4 regions of the Streptomyces sp. NPDC022552 genome follow, and region 3 is predicted to be linked to each of the others. Evidence: riboswitches for the same ligand, from Rfam matches in the RefSeq annotation. Region 3 holds a riboswitch; each other region holds the start of a gene.

Region 1 (3,184 bases), on a different contig from region 3:
CGCACCCTGCGCTGACGACTCCACCCTCCACCACCGCGAGCCCGAGGGCCTGGCGGTCTACCGCACGGCCGCGCGCCCGACAAGGCACCGCACGCCACCCTGACGGACCGTCAGTTCTCGTTATAGTGGGCCCGGTCGAGCAATCGCCCTGCCGTCGCGGAGAGATGAGGGCCCATGAGCCAGGTGACCGAGCACGGCGGAGGCGTCTGGTCGCTCCGGGTACCCATTCCGGACAACCCCCTCGGGCACACCCTCGTCCACGTCCTCGACACCGACCGCGGGCCCGTGCTGATCGACACCGGTTGGGACGATCCGGCGTCCTGGAACGAACTGGCCGACGGACTGACCGCGTTGGGGACCTCCGTACGGGACGTGCACGGGGTCGTCATCACGCACCACCACCCCGACCACCACGGGCTCTCGGGTCAGGTCCGCGAGGCGTCCGGCGCGTGGATCGCGATGCACGCCGCCGACACCGCCGTCGTCCGCCGCACCCGCGAGTCCGAACCCGGCACCTGGCTCGACTACCTCGCCCGCAAGCTGGCCGCCGTCGGCGCCCCCGAGGAGCACACCGCCCCGCTCCGCGCGACCCGCGCGGGCCGCGCGAGCACCCTGCCCGGACTGCGCTCCGCGCTCCCCGACCGCGAGATCGTCCCCGGCGAGCTGCTCGATCTCGCGGGCCGCCGGCTGCGCGCGGTCTGGACCCCCGGACACACCCCCGGCCATGTCTGCCTCCACCTGGAGGAGGAGCACCCCGCCGGACTCCCGGGCCACGGCCGGCTCTTCTCCGGCGACCACCTGCTCCCCGGGATCTCCCCGCACATCGGTCTCTACGAGGACCCGGACGACGAAACCGCCACCGACCCCCTGGGCGACTACCTGGACTCACTGGAGCGGATCGGGCGGCTCGGCGTCGCCGAGGTGCTCCCGGCCCATCAGTACGCCTTCACCGACGCCGCCGGCCGGGTACGGGAGCTGCTCGACCACCACGAGGAGCGGCTGACCGGACTCCTGCGCCTCCTCGCGGCGCCGCTCACCCCCTGGCAGCTCGCCGAGCGCATGGAGTGGAACCGCCCCTGGGACCAGATCCCGTACGGCTCCCGCACCATCGCGGTCAGCGAGGCGGAGGCCCACGTGCGCCGCCTCGTGAAACTGGGCCGCGCGGAGGCCGCCCCGGGCACCGACCCCGTGGCGTACGTGGCGGTGTGAGGCCCCGGCCGCCCCCGGCCCGGGCGGAGGTGTGAGGCGCCTCGCACCCGCCGGTCGGGCGGTGTACGGGCCGGTAGAGTGTGCGAGTCGTCCTCACACCCGTACGGGGGGAAGCCGGTGCAAATCCGGCACTGACCCGCAACCGTGACCGCCCTCGCCCGCCGTGGACGGAAGCCGGAATGCCCCGCCCGGGACGTGACCGCCGGCACCGTCGAGGAATACGGAGCCGAGCCTGGTGCCTCAGCGTGCCGGTGCCCGGCCGCAGGAGAGGGCCACAGCTCGCATGATCACCGTCCGTCGCGGCGCCGCCGCGTTCGCCGCCGCAGCGGTGCTCTGCACCGGCGTCGCCCCCGTCGCATCCGCCGCGCCCTCCCCGTCCGCGACCCCCGCGCCCGTGATCCCCGCCGGGCTCTACGGCACGAAGGACCCGACGTACGACGGCGTGTGGCGCCAGTCGCTCGCCTTCATCGCCCAGACGACCAGCGGTGTGCAGCCCGCCGACGAGGCCGTGTCCTGGCTCCGGAAGCAGCAGTGCGACAGCGGCGCCTTCGCGTCGTACCGCCCGGACCCCGCCAAGCCCTGCGACACGGCCACCATGCTGGACACCAACGCCACCGCCGTCGCCGTCCAGGCACTCACCGGCGCCAAGCGCCTGAGCACCGAACCCGAGCCCCTGGCCAAGGCGGCCGCGGCCGGCGCGGCCTGGCTGAAGGGTGTGCAGAACAAGGACGGCGGCTGGGGCTACAACCCCGGCGGCCCCAGCGACGCCAACTCCACCTCGATCGTCATCAGCGCGCTCACCGCGCTCGGCGAGAAGCCCGGCGCGGTGAAGTCCGTCGAGGGCAGGACCCCGTACGACGCCCTGCTCGGCCTCGCCCTGCCCTGCTCCGCCAAGGAAGGTGCGGGCGCCTTCGCGTACCAGCCCGACAAGGACGGCAAGCTTCTCGCGAACGCCGACGCCACCGCCGCCGCCACGCTCGCCGGGCTCGGCAAGGGCATCACCGCGCGGGGCGTGGAGCCCCAGCAGAGCCCGGTCTGCACGGACCTGGCGAAGCCGACGATGGACCGGGCCGCGCTCAACGGCGCCTCCTACCTGGCCGCCGCGCTGGCGAAGACCGGCCACCTGAACACCCCGCCGATGCCCGGCGCCACCGACCCGACCGAGCTGCCCGACCACGGCAACACCGCCGACGCCGTCGTCGCGCTCGCCGCGACCGGTGCCACGAAGGAGGCCTCCGGCGCGCTGACCTGGCTCCAGAAGAACTCCGCCGCCTGGGCGAAGGAGAGCGGTCCCGCCGCGTACGCGCAGCTGATCCTCGCCGCGAAGGCGATGCACGTCGACCCGCGCGCCTTCGGCTCGACGGACCTCCTCGAGGAGCTGGCCGCCACCGGGCCCGCGCCGAAGGCCTCGCCGTCCGCCGCGCCCGAGGCGAGCGACGACGACTCCGGCTCCTTCGACGTGTGGTGGATCATCGGCATCGGCATGGTCGTCGGCGTCGGCATCGGCTTCCTGGTGAGCGGGCGCAAGAAGTGAGGGCCGGGCTCCTCGGCGCAGCGGCCGGCGTCGCCCTGATGCTGGCCGCCGCCGCTCCCGCCGAGGCCGTCGGCTACCGGTACTGGTCGTCCTGGGAGAGCGACGGCGGGGGGACCTGGGCGTACGCGACGCAGGGCCCGGCGACCGCCCGGCCGTCCGACGGCGAGGCCGTCGGCTTCCGCTTCGCGGTCAGCAAGGACAGCAGCGACGCCGCCCGGCCCACCGCCGCCCCCGACTTCGCGGGCGTCTGCGCCGGTACGGAGGAGAAGGCCGGCACCAAGCGGGTGGCGGTCGTCGTGGACTTCGGCACCCCGCAGGACGCCCCGCCGGGCGAGGCTCCGCCCCAGCCGCCGGTGAAGACCGGCTGCGCCCAGGTCCGCGAGGACGCGACGAGCGCGGAGGCGCTGGCCGCGGTGGCGAAGCCGCTGCGGTACGACAGCG
Region 2 (3,184 bases), on a different contig from region 3:
GGACGCGCCGGAGGAGATCCCGAGGAGGAAGGGGTCGGCGAGCCGGTTGCGGACCAGGGCCTGGAGGACGGCGCCGACGACGGCGAGCCCGGCGCCGACGATCGCGCCGAGGAGCACGCGCGGGAGCCGGACGTCGAACACGATCGTGCGGTACGGGGAGGGGGCGGCGCGTCCGGTGAGGATCTCGACGACGTCGCCCACGGGGATCCGCACGGACCCGAGGGCGACCCCGGCGACGACGGCGACCGCGAGGGCGACGACGAGTCCGCCGAGAACGAGCAGGTACCGCCCGGACCCGGCCCGCCCGCCGGCCGTCGTGGCGACCGGGGCTGGAACCGCCGGAGCCGGAACCGCCGGGGCCGGGTCCCCGGGAGCCGGACCGGGCGCGGCCGCTCTCTTCGGTGTCGCGCCCGGTTCCGCTCCGGTGTCCGGGAGCGGGGTGGCCGTCATCGGGTCGGGTGGAGCTGGGTCGCGAGCTTCTCGATCGCCGCCGGGACGCGGACGCCGAGGACCGCGTCGGAGAGCGGCAGCACGGCGAAGCGGCGGTTCTTGACCGCCGGGACGTCCTTGAGGGCCGGGTCCTCCAGGAGGCGCTTCTTCTTCTGTTCCACGGTCGTGGAGCCGTAGTCGTAGATGACGATCACGTCCGGCTTGCGGGCGACGACCTGCTCCCACGTCGCGTCGCCGAAGGGCTTGTCGAGGTCGGCGAAGACGTTCCGTCCCCCCGCCCGGGTGATGAGCTCGTTGCCGATGCCCTTGCCTCCGGCGGTGAACGCCGTCTTGTCGCCGCTGTCGTAGACGAAGACCGAGACGGGGGCGACCCCGTCCACCTTCTTCTCGGTCGCCGCGACCGTCTTCCTCGCCTCGGCCGTCCAGCGTGTGCCGCGGTCGGGGACGCCGAAGGTCCGGGCCACCTCGTCGACCTCCCGGTAGAGGTCGGCGAGGGAGGAGGAGCCGGAGGGGCAGTACTCCATGTTGAGGCGGCTGTCGACCCCCGCGGCCTTCAGGTCGTCCCGGCTCCGTCCGGCCTTGGCGTCGAAGGCGCTGGAGTAACCGCCGTAGACGAAGTCGGGGTTCGCGGCGAGCAGGGCCTCCTTGGAGGGGTACTCCTTCGCGAGCACCGGCACCGCGTCGTACGCCTTCTTGTACGCGGGGAGGATCCGGTCGTCGAGGTAGGCCGTGCCGACGAGGGACTTCTCCAGGCCGAGGGCGAGCATGACCTCGGTGACGTGCTGGTTCATGGTGACGGCCCGCTGCGGCGGGGCCTGGTACGTCGTCTTCACACCGCAGTTGGCGACGGTGTACGGGAACCCCGGTGCGGCCTTGGCGGCGGGGGCGCCCTTCTCCGCGGGTGCCGCGCAGGCGGCGAGCAGCGGGACGAGGGCGGCGGCGGGCAGCAGGGTACGGCGGCGCCAGGTCATGGCGGACGAGCCTCCTCCGGGGATTTCCACGTCCCCAGTCGGTGGTGAGAGGCGGCAGGTCAGTTCCTGGCTTCCGGCCCCGGAGGGGCCGGACACAGTGGCGGGACCGTGCCGGATTCGCACCGGCTTCCTGGGTCCTGCCGCCCTGATGGTCGCGTCAGTGTCTCAGACGTCGTACTCCTCGACGACCTTCACGTCCTCCTCGGTCACGACGCCCTCGACGATCGTGTAGGAGCGGAACTGGAAGGGGCCCGCGCCGTCGGTGTCGGCGGTGGAGACCAGGACGTAGTGCGCGCCGGGCTCGTTGGCGTACGAGATGTCGGTACGGGACGGGTAGGCCTCGGTGGCGGTGTGCGAGTGGTAGATGATCACGGGCTCCTCGTCCCGGTCGTCCATCTCGCGGTAGAGCTTCAGGAGGTCGGCGGAGTCGAACTCGTAGAACGTGGGCGAGCGCGCGGCGTTCAGCATCGGGATGAACCGCTCCGGGCGGCCGCTGCCGACAGGACCCGCGACCACGCCGCAGGCCTCGTCGGGGTGGTCCGCGCGGGAGTGCTCCACGATCTGGTCGTACAGGGCCCGGGTGATGGTCAGCATGTCGGACAGGATAAGCAAAGGGGCCGTCCCGTACCGAGGAGTGGTACGGGACGGCCCGAATGCTGGACAGACCGGGTTACGAGCGCTTGGCGAAGGCCGCGCCCTCCGGGTTGCGGGACTTCAGGACCAGGTAGGCGACCGCGAGGACGAGGCCCCACAGCGGCGCGCAGTAGAGCGAGATCCGCGCGTCCTTGTCGATGCCCATCAGCACGATGACCATGCCGATGAAGGCGAGGGCGAAGAGGCTGCACCAGATGCCGCCCGGCGCCTTGAAGGACGACTGGGGCAGCTCGCCGCGGTCGGCCTTGAGGCGGAAGCGGACCTGGCAGACCAGGATCATGATCCAGGCCCACATGCCGGAGATGGTGGCGAAGGAGACGACGTAGTTGAACGCGTCGCCGGGCCACTGGTAGTTGATCCAGACGCCGACCATCATCAGCCCGGCGGAGAAGGACGTGCCGACCAGCGGCAGACCGTTCTTGGTGAGCTTGGTGAAGAACTTCGGGCCCTGGCCGTTGAGCGCGAGGTCGCGCAGCATGCGGCCGGTGGAGTACATGCCCGAGTTGCAGGAGGAGAGCGCGGCCGTCAGGACGACGAAGTTCACGATCGCGGCGCCGACGCCGAGGCCCATCTTCTCGAAGGCCGCGACGAACGGGGAGACGCCCGGCTGGAAGTGGGTCCACGGGACGACCGACAGGATCATGATCAGCGCGCCGACGTAGAAGACGGCGATACGCCACGGCACGGTGTTGATGGCCTTGGGCAGGACGGTCTTCGGGTCCTTGGACTCGCCCGCCGTGACGCCGACCAGCTCGACGGCGAGGAAGGCGAACATGACCATCTGCAGGGTCATCAGGGTGGAGCCGATGCCCTTGGGGAAGAAGCCGCCCTCGGACCAGAGCAGGGTCATCGAGGCGGTGTCACCGGCGTCGGAGAAGCCGATGGTGAGGATGCCGGCACAGATGAGGATCATGCCGACGATCGCGGTGACCTTGACCATCGAGAACCAGAACTCGAGCTCGCCGAAGAGCTTGACGGAGATCAGGTTCGCGAGGAACAGGACGACCGTGAAGATCAGGGCGAAGACCCATTGCGGCTGATCGAGGATGCCGTCGGTGTTCTTGGTCCAGTACTGCATGTACTCGGACGCGGCGGTCACTTCGGTGATG
Region 3 (3,184 bases):
GGCCGTGCTCGGCGCCGCCGTATGGGCCGGCATCGTCGTCCTCGGGCCGGATCCGGCCTGCGGCAAGGGCATCGAGGAACGAGGCCCCGAGGGCTCCCGGGAGTGCACGGGCGTCACCGACGGCAGTTTCGTCTTCGCGGACAACCTCAGGGAGGTCAGCGCGCGGATCAAGGCGGAGAACGACCGGATCAAGGGCGAACCGCACGTCTCCGTCGCCGTGATGCTGCCGATGGCGCCGGCGCAGGCCTTCGAGCAGCAGAAGACGCTCCACGAGGTGCAGGGCGCCTACCTGGCTCAGTACCGCGCCAACCACGACTCCAACAGCAAGAAGCCGGCGATACGGCTACTGCTCGCCAACCCCGGTCGCAGTCACGCGCATTGGCGGCCCGTCGCCGAACAGCTCGGCACCATGTCGGAGTCGACGACCGACAACCTCCGGGCCGTGATCGGCTTCGACGTCTCCACCGCCACCACCCAGGCCGCCATCGGCTATCTCACCCGTGAGCGCGGCATTCCCGTCGTCGGCGGTCCCATCACGGCCGACGACTCGGGCAACAGCGCCCAGAGGCCCGACGCGTACCCGGGCCTCGCCCGGGTCGTCCCCACCACCACCGACCAGGCCAGGGCCCTGTCCCACTTCAACGAGGGCATCGACCCCAAGCACACCCTGGTCGTCGAGGACATCCGCACCGGCGACAACTACGTCGACGCGCTCAAGCGGGCCTTCGCCGAGCGGACCGCCGGATCGCCCCGCGCGCCCGAGCAGTACCGCGCGCCCGAGGAGTTCCACGAGGAGGGCACGACCGCCAACGCCTTCGACCAGATGGTCGACACCATCTGCACCTCGGCGGCCAAGGTCATCTACTTCGCCGGACGGCCCGTCCAGCTAAGGCAGTTCGTCAACGAACTGGGCAACCGGGGCTGCACCGAGAAGAAGTACACGATCATCACCGGCTCCGGGGCCTCCACCCTCTCCTCGGACAAGCTCCTCGACTGGACCGCCTTCCGCAAGGGTGTGACGCTCCAGTACGCCGCCGTCGCCCACCCCGACGCCTGGAGCGGCCCCAAGGCGCCCGCCACGGGCGGCTCCGCGGCCGCCTTCCGCACCCTGGCCGAGCTGGCGACCAGCAAGGAGGTCGGAGACATCGGCCCGGTGGAGCTCACCGACTCGCGGACGATCACGTTCTACGACGCCGGTCTCACCGCGGTCACCGCCATCCGGATGCGCGACGACGCGGACCCGGTGATCCCCACCCTGAGCCGTATCAGCGACTCGTGGCTGCGGCTGCACGGGATGGGCAAGGTCGACGGCGCCAGCGGCTGGATCTGCCTGGACAACTACGGCAACCCGTACAACAAGGCGGTCTCCGTGGTGGAACTCGCGCCCGACGCACCCGGCCGCATCCGCTTCGTCGGCCTCGCCTGGCCGACCGGCCGCCCCACCCCGTCGGACTGCACCGCGAGCCGCGGCTGACCCGGCCGGGCCGCCGCACCGCGCCGGGATGCGGGAGGAGAGGCGGCCCGGCGCGTTGCGGAACGTTCCGGAATGCGGGCAGGGGTGTGCGGTTTCGCCGTCCGTCCGCCTAAGGTGGCCCTTGCAGCTGGTTCGCCCCGTCCACCAGGCGGGATGCGTCGTAAGAGGGAACCCGGTGGGAATCCGGGACTGCCCCGCAGCGGTGAGCGGGAACGACCGCCGTCATACGCACTGGGCCCGTACGGGTCTGGGAAGCGACGGCCAGTAGGTGTCTGCCTCGGCAGACGTGCCCGCGAGTCCGAAGACCTGCCCGTTGCCCGTACGCGATCGTTCGCGTGCGGTGATCCCGGTGACCTCGTGGGCGGGTCGGCGTATCTCGAGCGGCACGTGCGGCACGACCGCGACGTGGTCCGCCCGGTCGTGCGTTCCTTCGCGTCCGCGTCCCGTCACCGGGGCGTTCAAGGACACATCTCGCGAAGGAGAGTTCCGTGACACCGAAGTCCGCAGCCGCGGCAGCACGAGCCACCGTGTACGGCTATCCCCGGCAGGGGCAGCACCGCGAACTGAAGAAGGCCGTCGAGGGCTACTGGAGGGGCCGCGTCGGCGTCGACGCCCTCCGGGAGACCGCGGCCGGCCTCCGCCGTTCGAACTGGCGGCACCTGGCCGATGCCGGCATCCACGAGGTGCCGACCGGTGACTTCTCGTACTACGACCATGTCCTCGACACCACCGTCATGGTGGGCGCCGTCCCCGAGCGGCACCGCGCCGCCGTCGAGGCCGACGCGCTGGACGGCTACTTCGCGATGGCCCGGGGCACCCAGGACGTCGCCCCGCTGGAGATGACCAAGTGGTTCGACACGAACTACCACTACCTGGTCCCGGAACTCGGGCCTGACACCGTATTCTCCGCCGACTCGGGCAAGCAGGTCGCCGAGCTGAAGGAGGCCCTGGCGCTCGGTCACACCGCCCGCCCGGTCCTGGTGGGTCCCGTCACGTACCTGCTGCTGGCCAAACCCGCGCCGGGCGTGGCCGCGGACTTCGCACCGCTGACTCTGCTGGACCGCCTGCTGCCGGTGTACGCCGAGGTGCTCGCCGACCTCCGCGAGGCCGGCGCCGAGTGGGTCCAGCTCGACGAGCCCGCGCTGGTCCAGGACCGCACCCCGGCCGAGCTGAACGCCGCCGCCCGCGCCTACCGCGACCTGGGCACCGCCACCGACCGGCCGAAGCTGCTCGTCGCCTCCTACTTCGGGCGGCTCGGCGACGCGCTGGGCGTCCTGGCCAAGACTCCGGTCGACGGACTGGCCCTCGACTTCACCGAGTCGGGCGCCGCAAACCTCGCCGACCTCGCCTCCGTCGGCGGCCTGCCCGGCAGGCGCCTGGTCGCGGGCGTCGTCGACGGCCGCAACATCTGGATCAACGACCTCAAGAAGTCCCTGGCCGTTCTCGGCACGCTCCTCGGCCTCGCCGACCAGGTGGACGTCGCCGCCTCCTGCTCCCTGCTGCACGTACCGCTGGACGCCACCGCCGAACGGGACCTCGATCCGCAGGTCGCCCGCTGGCTCGCCTTCGCCCGCCAGAAGACGGCGGAGATCGCCGTGCTGGCACGAGGACTCGGGCAGGGCACGGACGCCGTCGCGGCCGAACTCGCGGCGAACCGCGCCGACCTGGCCTCGCGGGCCGGGTCCGCCCTGACCAGCGATCCCGCCGTGC
Region 4 (3,184 bases), on a different contig from region 3:
CCATGATGACCTCGGGGGAGATCGCGGACGTCGCCGTCGAGGCCGTACTGGAGGACCTGCGGCCGTCCGGACCGGTCCTCGCCCTCGTGAACGGGATGGGCGCGACGCCGCTGCTCGAACTGTACGGGTTCAACGCCGAGGTGCAGCGCGTGCTGACCGAGCGCGGGGTGCCGGTCGCCCGTACGCTGGTCGGCAACTATGTGACCTCGCTCGACATGGCCGGCTGTTCGGTGACGCTCTGCGAGGCCGACGAGGAGCTGCTGCGGCTCTGGGACGCGCCCGTGCAGACGCCCGCGCTGCGCTGGGGCCGGTGAGAGGGCATGCCCGAAGTGAGCGCGTGCGACGCCGTGTTCGTCCATCGTTGGCTGACCACGGCCGCGGCCGCCGTCGACCGTGAGGCCGAGCGTCTCACCGAGCTCGACTCGGCGATCGGCGACGCGGACCACGGGGCCAACCTGAAGCGCGGGTTCGCCGCGGTGGCGGACGTGCTGGAGAAGGAGCCGCCGGAGACGCCGGGGGCCGTACTCGTCGCCGCGGGGCGGCAGTTGATCTCCACGGTCGGGGGCGCGTCCGGACCGCTGTACGGGACGCTGCTGCGGCGGACCGGCAAGGCGCTCGGGGATGCCCCTTCGGTGACGCGGGAGGACCTGGCCGTGGCCCTGGCCGCCGGGGTCGCCGCCGTCGGGCAGCTCGGCGGTGCCCAGGTCGGGGACAAGACCATGCTGGACGCGCTCGTTCCGGCGGCCGAGGCGCTCGGCGACTCCTTCGCCGCCGCCCGGGACGCGGCCGAGCGCGGCGCCCTCGCGACCGTACCCCTCCAGGCGCGCAAGGGCAGGGCGAGCTATCTGGGCGAACGTTCCATCGGGCATCAGGATCCCGGGGCCACCTCGTCGGCCCTGCTGATCGCCGCCCTCGCGGAGGTGGCTGCCGCGTGACCGGTCAGGTGGGCATCGTGGGCACGGTGGGCATCGTGCTGGTCTCGCACAGCGCGGCCGTGGCCGACGGTGTCGCCGCGCTGGCCCGGGGCCTCGCGGGCGGCGGGCCGACCGCTCCCGTCGCCGCGGCCGGGGGCACCCCCGACGGGGGTCTCGGCACGAGCTCCGAGCGGATCGTCGAGGCGGCGAAGTCGGTGGACGGGGGCGCCGGAGTGGCCCTCCTCGTCGACCTCGGCAGCGCCGTCCTGACCGTCAAGGCGCTCCTCGCCGAGGAGGACGAGCTGCCGGAAGGCTCGCGCCTCGTTGACGCCCCGTTCGTCGAGGGCGCCGTCGCCGCCCTCGTCACGGCGAGCGCCGGAGGGGACCTGGACGCGGTGGTGGCGGCGGCCTCGGAGGCGTACACGTACCGCAAGGTGTGAGGCGGGGCGCGGGAGGCGCGCGCAGGGGGCCGACAGGGGTGCGTGGGGCGCGCGGGAGATCCGTCACACACCGTCCCCGGCAGCACCCGTGTTGTGATGTACCTGGTCAACCCACTAATGTCACAGCGCCTTGGTGTACGGGAAACCGGTGCAGTACCGGTGCGGCCCTCGCCACTGTGATCGGGAAGTCCGGCTCCATCCCTCCGGGGAAGCCACTGGACCGCCGCGGGAGACCGCGGCGGTGTGGGAAGGCGGAGCCGCGGCGGCATGACCCGTCAGCCAGGAGACCGGCCAGGGTGCGTTGTCCATCCACGAGGTGCTGGAGAGGGTCTCCCAACCATGCATATAGCCGAGGGGTATCTGCCCCCTGTGCACGCGGCCGCCTGGGGCGTCGCGTCCGCACCCTTTGTCGTCCACGGTGTCCGCGCCCTGACCCGTGAGGTCAAGGCCAACCCCGAGTCCACCCTGCTGCTCGGTGCCTCCGGTGCGTTCACGTTCGTTCTGTCCGCCCTGAAGATTCCGTCGGTGACGGGCAGTTGCTCGCACCCGACCGGTACGGGACTGGGCGCCATCCTGTTCCGCCCGCCCGTGATGGCGGTCCTGGGCACGATCACGCTGCTGTTCCAGGCGCTGCTGCTCGCCCACGGCGGGCTCACCACGCTCGGCGCCAACGTCTTCTCGATGGCGATCGTCGGGCCGTGGGCCGGTTTCGGTACGTACTGGCTGCTGCGCCGCTTCGACGTTCCGCTCATGGTGAGCGTGTTCTTCGGGGCGTTCGTCGCCGACCTGTCGACGTACTGCGTGACCAGTGTCCAGCTCGCGCTGGCCTTCCCGGACCCGGGCAGTGGTGTGCTGGGCGCGCTGGCCAAGTTCGGCGGGATCTTCGCCGTCACGCAGCTTCCGCTCGCCGTCAGTGAGGGTCTGCTGACGGTCCTCGTCATGCGGCTGCTCACGCAGTCCAGCAAGGCGGACCTGACGCGCCTCGGAGTCCTGCTCCCGTCCCGGAAGAAGAACGAGAACGCGGAGGCGAGCGCCTGATGAGCCGGAACGCGAAGATCAACACGCTGCTGCTGCTCGTCGTCGCGGCGCTCGCCGTGCTCCCGCTCGTCCTGGGGCTCGGCGACCACAAGGAGGAGCCGTTCACCGGCGCCGACGCCGAGGCCGAGACGGCGATCACGGAGATCGACCCCGACTACGAGCCGTGGTTCTCCCCGCTGTACGAGCCCGCTTCCGGTGAGATCGAGTCGGCGCTCTTCGCCCTGCAGGCCGCCATCGGCGCCGGAGTACTCGCCTACTACTTCGGTCTGCACAAGGGCCGCAAGCAGGGCGAGGCCCGCGCCGATGCGAAGGCGCTGCGGTCGGCGTCCGTCGGCGAGTAGGCGCCGGTGCTGCCGATCGACGCGGCGGCGCACAGCAGTCGCTGGCGCCGCCGTCACCCGTGCGAGAAAGCCGTGCTCGGCTTCGGCTTGACGCTCTGCGCGGTGTGCCTGCCGCCGTGGCCCGGTGCCGTCCTGGTCGCGGCGGCCACCCTGGCCGTCCTCCTCGGGCCGGCGGGGGTGCCGGGGCGTCAGCTGTGGCGCGCCTTCCGCATCCCGTTGGGCTTCTGTGTGACGGGGGCGATCCCGCTGCTCTTCGAGGTGGGCGGGGACCGAGGCCTGGTGGCGTTCGCGCACGACGGTCCCGTCCACGCGGGCGAGTTGTTGCTGCGGACCTCGTCGGCGTCGCTGGGCGTGCTGCTGTTCGCCTTCACGACACCCGTCTCCGATGTACTGCCCCGGCTGGTGCGGGCCGGGGTTCCGGCGCCCGTGGTGGACGTCGCCCTGGTGATGT

Evidence for each region. A riboswitch is a leader RNA that binds a small molecule or an ion and turns the genes downstream of it on or off. The one in region 3 is predicted to bind cobalamin.
Region 1: linked by a shared signal. The riboswitch ahead of ACZ3OF_RS06800 (prenyltransferase/squalene oxidase repeat-containing protein) and the one ahead of metE (5-methyltetrahydropteroyltriglutamate--homocysteine S-methyltransferase) in region 3 are both predicted to bind cobalamin.
Region 2: linked by a shared signal. The riboswitch ahead of ACZ3OF_RS26505 (ABC transporter substrate-binding protein) and the one ahead of metE (5-methyltetrahydropteroyltriglutamate--homocysteine S-methyltransferase) in region 3 are both predicted to bind cobalamin.
Region 4: linked by a shared signal. The riboswitch ahead of ACZ3OF_RS13220 (energy-coupling factor ABC transporter permease) and the one ahead of metE (5-methyltetrahydropteroyltriglutamate--homocysteine S-methyltransferase) in region 3 are both predicted to bind cobalamin.

The regions. Positions count from the first base shown of each region.
Region 1 covers NZ_JBVHGJ010000002.1:419,679-422,862, reverse strand. Annotated here, with positions in the region: gene ACZ3OF_RS06805 (MBL fold metallo-hydrolase) at 175-1,209, shown strand; cobalamin riboswitch at 1,264-1,430, shown strand; gene ACZ3OF_RS06800 (prenyltransferase/squalene oxidase repeat-containing protein) at 1,493-2,743, shown strand; gene ACZ3OF_RS06795 (SCO2322 family protein) at 2,782-3,184, shown strand, end outside.
Region 2 covers NZ_JBVHGJ010000011.1:182,441-185,624, forward strand. Annotated here, with positions in the region: gene ACZ3OF_RS26500 (FecCD family ABC transporter permease) at 1-450, opposite strand, end outside; gene ACZ3OF_RS26505 (ABC transporter substrate-binding protein) at 447-1,421, opposite strand; adenosylcobalamin (AdoCbl) riboswitch at 1,430-1,579, opposite strand; gene ACZ3OF_RS26510 (M67 family metallopeptidase) at 1,587-2,015, opposite strand; gene ACZ3OF_RS26515 (amino acid permease) at 2,092-3,184, opposite strand, start outside.
Region 3 covers NZ_JBVHGJ010000010.1:309,425-312,608, forward strand. Annotated here, with positions in the region: gene ACZ3OF_RS25665 (hypothetical protein) at 1-1,474, shown strand, start outside; cobalamin riboswitch at 1,586-1,802, shown strand; gene metE (5-methyltetrahydropteroyltriglutamate--homocysteine S-methyltransferase) at 1,963-3,184, shown strand, end outside.
Region 4 covers NZ_JBVHGJ010000004.1:28,936-32,119, forward strand. Annotated here, with positions in the region: gene dhaK (dihydroxyacetone kinase subunit DhaK) at 1-314, shown strand, start outside; gene dhaL (dihydroxyacetone kinase subunit DhaL) at 321-935, shown strand; gene dhaM (dihydroxyacetone kinase phosphoryl donor subunit DhaM) at 932-1,354, shown strand; cobalamin riboswitch at 1,469-1,664, shown strand; gene ACZ3OF_RS13220 (energy-coupling factor ABC transporter permease) at 1,694-2,392, shown strand; gene ACZ3OF_RS13225 (energy-coupling factor ABC transporter substrate-binding protein) at 2,392-2,733, shown strand; gene cbiQ (cobalt ECF transporter T component CbiQ) at 2,740-3,184, shown strand, end outside.